2 regions of the Paenibacillus sp. FSL M7-0420 genome follow, and region 2 is predicted to be linked to the other one. Evidence: predicted binding sites of a transcription regulator. Region 2 holds the regulator's gene; the other holds the start of a gene.
What was found. Region 2 encodes LexA, which represses DNA repair genes until DNA is damaged. Its sites were predicted from a motif close to CGAACATATGTTCG; they were not measured.
Positions count from the first base shown of each region.

Region 1 (3,143 bases), 3.6 Mb from region 2:
GAACCGGTCGCAGAAGTGTTCCCGGATTACAGGCAGCACATAGCCCTGCGGTTCAATGACTGCGGCCATGACCGGGCCGTATACAGAGAAGCGGACGAAGCCTGTATACAGATGCGCTTCATGCCGGAGCTGCTGAACGGCCTTCATCAGACTGTTAACAGTATCATCAGCCAGCATATTCATCACCTTGCGGCCATGCTGGAAGCCGAGATACAGGAAGTTCAGCAGCAGCATTTCCTTATCGGGGGCGCAGCTCCAGAAGCCCAGACGCACCAGCTCCTCGGCTTCGCGGCTGATCCGCAGCGGCAGGGACTTCAGTACCCGCGCGGCCTTCTCCTTGTCGGTCTCAATCCATTTCGCTTCCAGCAGCAGGCCTATTTCTCCGCCTTCAGCATGAATTGCCAGCGGAATCTCCTTCCAGGCATAGCTCTCAAATACACAGCACAGCAGACCCTCGAAGCTTCCGTCATAGGTGTACGCCAGTGCGGACGGCTTGAACATCAGGCCTTCGCCCCCTTGTTGAAGCTGTTCCAGTCCCCGGCGGCGGGCAAGGTGGAGAGGTTGAAGTCATCGAACAGCGTGAGCTGTTCCACCTGCGGCTGCTGGAGAGCCAGCTGCTGCCCGGACATGAGGGAGCGGAGCAGCGTATGCTCGCTTACCTTCAGCCCTTCCAGCGGTTTGTCCTTGCAGGTGATGAAGAACTGGGCACGCTTGAGGACCACTCCCAGCTTCTTCAGCGCGTGGAAATCGAGCGATCCGGCCCGTCTGGCCTTCACGATCCGCTGTGCACTTCTTACGCCGATGCCGGGTACACGCAGCAGCATTTCGTACGGGGCGCGGTTGATCTCAACGGGGAACTGCTCCCGGTGGTTAACGGCCCAGCTGCACTTGGGGTCCAGCAGCGGGTTGAAGTTCGGCACGGCCTCATCCAATAATTCATTCGCCTTGAAGCCGTAGAAGCGCAGCAGCCAATCGGCTTGATAGAGCCGGTGTTCCCGCAGCAGCGGCGGCTTGGTGTCTAGAGCGGGCAGGAGGGAATCCTCTACCACCGGGGTGTAGGCCGAGAAGAATACGCGCTTAAGTGAGTATTTGCGGTATAAGCCTTCCGTCAGATTCAGAATCTGGTAATCGGTATCTGGCGTTGCTCCCACGATCATCTGGGTGCTCTGTCCAGCCGGAGCGAAGCGGGGAGCATGGTTATACTTGACGATATCGGAGCGGTTCTCCTTGATCCGGCTGGTAATCAGCCCCATCGGCTTCAGGATGGATACCTTGCTCTTATCAGGTGCGAGCCGTCCGAGGCTCTCCTGCGAGGGCAGCTCGATGTTGACGCTCATGCGGTCGGCGAGCAGCCCAAGTCTGGACAGCAGGGCTTCGTCTGCTCCGGGGATGGCTTTTACATGAATATATCCGTTGAAATGATAGACATTGCGCAGCAGCTCAAGTGCGGCAATTAACTGCTCTGTGGTGTAGTCCGGATTGCGCATAATGCCTGAGCTAAGAAATAGTCCTTCTATATAATTACGGCGGTAGAATTGCATGGTGATATCTGCGATCTCTTCGGGGGTGAAGGCCGCCCGGCGAATGGGGTTAGATTTGCGGTTGATGCAATAGGCACAATCATATACACAACCGTTGGTCATAAGCACCTTCAGCAGCGAGATACAGCGCCCGTCCGCCGCGAAGCTGTGACAGATGCCCATCGGAGAGGTGTTGCCGAGCGCCCCGGCCTGGCCCTTGCGGTCGGAACCGCTTGAAGTGCACGCCACATCATATTTGGCGGAAGCGGTCAGAATCTCTAGTTTCTCCATTACATCCACGGTCTCAATCCCCCTCATATGTGAGCATTATATACCGAACGTACGTTCTTGTCAAAAGTATCTCCCCCTTCTTGGCCGACTGTAAAATGTATGCGCATTCCTTCTTGTGCTATAATAGAACCTGATGGTTCATGGAATGAGGAATCATACGGTTATTGAAATTCGGGTTAGGAGTGTTGCTGAAGTGAGAGGATATAACATATGGCGGCCCATCATGCTGATTGCGGTTGCGCTGCTGACAAGACAGTTAGTGACAAGTGTGTGCCTGATGTTCGGCATGTCGCAGGAATCGGCAGGCAGTGTAGCCATGCTGGGCATGATCGTTGCTGCTCTTATTATGTACAACCGCATGATGAAGGGCCGCCGCCGCAGATAAAATAAACAGAAGATCCGGCCGTATCTCTTCAGGCGGAGCGGATTGCATAGGAACAGGCTTGAAAGACGCCCGCACAGGTGTCTTTTTATTTTAGAACTGTCTTTTTACTAAAAAAATTTATGCAGACAGGTGCGCATCCCGGCGATCCGGCAAGCGGTGCTTGAATAATCTGGCTGGAGCTTATATTCTTAGAAGGATATGCTATATGAAGGACCATAGAGATTCAAGGTAACGTATATTCCCTGCAGGGAGGGCGTTATCTATAGAATCAACCCACAGCATGGGAAATGAACATACAGGAGGAAACCAATTGAGTACACAGAACATTGGAGTGCCGTTAGAGGGTTTTGCAGAATTTAGCCGGACGGTAGCCGCAGAGGGTGCGGTACTGCTTAAGAATGAGGGACAGGTGCTTCCGCTGGGTGACGGTGAGAGCGTCGCTGTTTTTGGCAGAATACAGGTGAATTATTACCGCAGCGGTACAGGATCGGGCGGTAGCGTTCACGTTGCATATACGACGAATCTGCTGGATGGACTGCGCAGCAAGAAGAACATTAGCGTGAATGAAGAGCTGGCTGCAGCCTACGAGGCCTGGATCGGGCTTAACCCGTTCGATGACGGCGGCAAGGTATGGGCTGCGGAGCCGTGGAACCAGAAGGAAATGCCGCTTACGGACGAGCTGGTGAAACAGGCAAGAAGCCAGTCAGCCAAAGCGGTTGTGGTCATTGGACGTACGGCGGGCGAGGATCAGGATAATGCCGATACTGCAGGCAGCTACCGGCTGACGGAAGATGAGAAGGCGATGCTTGTCTCGGTTACGGCTCATTTTGAACAGACGATTGTGGTGCTCAACGTATCCAACATTATGGATATGAGCTGGGTAAATGACGCCGCTTATGTGAACCCTATCTCTGCAGTGATCTATTCTTGGCATGGCGGCATGGAGG
Region 1 covers NZ_JBBOCJ010000001.1:7,539,806-7,542,948, forward strand. Annotated here, with positions in the region: gene MKX51_RS32615 (TIGR03915 family putative DNA repair protein) at 1-501, opposite strand, end outside; gene MKX51_RS32620 (putative DNA modification/repair radical SAM protein) at 501-1,811, opposite strand; gene MKX51_RS32625 (hypothetical protein) at 2,005-2,196, shown strand; gene MKX51_RS32630 (glycoside hydrolase family 3 C-terminal domain-containing protein) at 2,477-3,143, shown strand, end outside.
Region 1: a site for LexA is predicted at 1,856-1,869, ahead of MKX51_RS32620 (putative DNA modification/repair radical SAM protein). Genes of this name have one in related genera too.

Region 2 (3,143 bases):
ATGAATTCGCGTTATGATACGCCAAGCCCTGCACGCAGAGTCCGCAGGAGATCGGGCGGTAAGTCGTTACTGGTCCTTATCCTTGTTCTGATTGTGATGGCGGTTACGAATCCGGGAAAGGAAGCATTCAGTGAATATTCTGTAAAGAATCTGGAGAATACGATTGATCAGGAAATAGGCGACGGAATTAGCAAAGTGGTGGCCCAGCCTGTAATTGAGTCTTTGACCGAGAGGGATAACTACATTTTGTTCTCAGTATTCAGTGTACCAGACCTTAAGAATACCAATTTTTTTACCCGGGATGGCGGGGCCACGAAGAAGTATATCGGATTGTTCAAAATCCTTTTTATTAAGCTGTAAATATGGTTTACATATTGTTCCATGACCCGGTATAATTGAATAGATTCGAGACGGAATCTTTAATATGGTTGTGGAACAAGGAGGAACGAAGTTGAATACGGCTTATAAAGTACTGTCCAGTGATGCTGATCTATTCGCTGCCGCACTGGCACAGGTACAGGTCTACGTCGTTCAGCTGGTTGATGGCAAACCGCATGTGATTGCTGATTATGCCGGACCTGTACAGAAATGGACACCGGAGTACATTGTGCTGGCCGGAATGACTTATAGACGCGATGAATTTGAATTCCGGGTACGATTGAACAAGAAGTAAGCAGATTCGCTGCCCACTACCTGCAGCTCTAACTAACATTACTGCCGAATCACACAATCTTTGGAGCCATTCTTGGCATCTCTTATACTATCCAAGTGTAAAAGAGGTGTAAAGATGAACCAAAGAGAACGTAACCGGATTCGCAGAGCCATTAATGTCCTGCTGACACAGCGGGCTGTCCTGCTGGAGAGACTGGAAGAAATCAATGAGAATCTGCGTAGAGTGCCTAGAGGTTCGCGGGCCAGAAGAGAGCTGCTGGCAGCCAGAGAATCGATCCGCGAGGCCATTCGTTTGAATACGGTGGCTATCCGTCTGTTGAGAAGTGTACTGTAGTCTGTATCCTCTCTAATTCATAGGAGTCACAGGAACCCTTGGGGCGCAATCTGGCGTCTCAAGGGTTTTTGCGACGTTCCTATTCCCGGATGGTGACACGGGTACCTATGGGAACGAGGGCGGCTAGAGCCAGAACATCTGCGTTATACATTCGAATACAGCCGTGTGAGACCATGTGGCCGATGGAGGATGGGTCATTGGTTCCGTGGATGCCGTAATGCGGCTTGGACAGTCCCATCCAGAAGGCACCGAACGGACCGCCCGGATTGGGCTGTTTGTTAATGATGGTGTATTCGCCTACAGGCGAGACGGTTAACATTTTGCCGATGCCGACAGGGAAGCCTCTGGTGACAACGTCATTATCCAGCAGGTACAGCATGCGCTGTGACAGATCGACGATAATTCGGTAATTGGGCATACAGATCAGCACTCCTTTGTAACAGGATATGTGCGGAGCTATGCAGCGGTTCGCAGAAAAAATGGCCAAAAAGCCGAATGCGAACAAATGTTTGTATACAGCTTTTTGGCCACTACACGAAGTAAAATGAACATAAAACAGGCTGCTTCGCATGGTGCGGAGCAGCCTGTTCTTAAGCGGGGAGTAGATTAGTGGATATCGCGGAATAATCCGATGACCCGGCCCAAAATTGTAACGCGGTTGAGGCGGAGAGGCTCGTACGCCGGATTCTCCGGCTGCAGCCTGATATGATCCCGTTCTTTGTAGAAGGTCTTGACAGTTGCTTCATCTTCTTCGGTCATCGCTACAACAATATCGCCGTTGTCGGCAGTCTGCTGCTGGCGCACGATGACATAATCCCCGTTCATAATTCCGGCATCCACCATACTGTCACCAAGGACAGATAGCATAAATACCTTGTTATCACCTACATAATGAGCAGGCAACGGGAAGTAATCCTCAATATTCTCTGTTGCTGTAATAGGAACACCAGCTGTAACCTTACCCACTACCGGGATGCGGGTAACGGTCTGGACGAATTGATGCACATTCTCTGAATCTTCCTGGCCGAGTAATTCAATGGCACGCGGTTTTGTTGGGTCACGCCGGATCAGGCCCTTCTTCTCAAGCCGGTCCAAGTGACCATGCACGGTGGAGCTGGAGGCCAGTCCGACAGCCTCGCCAATCTCGCGGACGGACGGAGGATAACCCTTGCTGCGGACTTCATTACGTATAAATTCCAGGATCGCCAGCTGACGACTAGAAATCTTTGACATCGGTATCAACCCCATATACTATGTTTGGGAAAATTATAACATAGAACTTCCGTTCGTACAAACATAAGTTCTAAAATGAGGAAAATAAGAGAACGGAAATAAAGAGAACAAATGTTCCGAAAAAACTATTGATCGAAACACATGTTCGTGTTATATTATTTTCGAAAGCAAGAACATGTGTTTGGAGGATGATAATCATGTTAAAGTATAGTACATACAACAGCATCTACAATAATGAGGATATCAAGGTGTCCGCTCCCGGTAATCCAACTGCTCATAGTAATGTAACCAAGATCAAGGACGCGATTCTTCATAGTGTCGCTGCGCTATCATCGCTATTCCGTCAGGTCAGCCTGATGAAGCTGGTTCTGGTGCTGATGCTTGTTATTTCGGGATTCACTGTGGTGGGGAATGTTTTTGCCGGTTCGGTTTCGTCGATGAAGCCGGATAAGCGGATTGTAGTCGAACGCGGGGATACCTTATGGAGTATTGCGTTAAGCAACAAGCCTGAGGACATGAAGACAGCCGTATATATAGAAGGAATAATGAAGAGTAATCATTTGGAGAACAGCGTCATTAAGGCCGGAGATATTCTCACTTTACCTGTATATTGAAGGAATGTGTCATGCTAATGATCGACTCAGAGAGCTTTCAGGGGGTAGACCTTGACAAGCTCTTTTTCTCATGGCAAAGTTAAAATGAATTTAGAGGGAGGGAAACGTATTGAATATTGACGAATTGGTCGCACGCATCAATGAATTGGCACGCAAAGCTAAGAACGGCGGCCTGAATGAAGAGGAACTGGCTGAACGAGCCAAGCTCCGCGAGATTTACCTGGGGAATATCCGCACTAACTTTCGGGCCCAGCTTGATACTATCGAAATTGTGGACAATCCGGAGCATG
Region 2 covers NZ_JBBOCJ010000001.1:3,930,680-3,933,822, reverse strand. Annotated here, with positions in the region: gene MKX51_RS16665 (hypothetical protein) at 1-360, shown strand; gene MKX51_RS16660 (hypothetical protein) at 452-673, shown strand; gene MKX51_RS16655 (hypothetical protein) at 788-1,006, shown strand; gene MKX51_RS16650 (L,D-transpeptidase) at 1,086-1,424, opposite strand; gene lexA (transcriptional repressor LexA) at 1,613-2,239, opposite strand; gene MKX51_RS16640 (LysM peptidoglycan-binding domain-containing protein) at 2,437-2,853, shown strand; gene MKX51_RS16635 (DUF896 domain-containing protein) at 2,963-3,143, shown strand, end outside.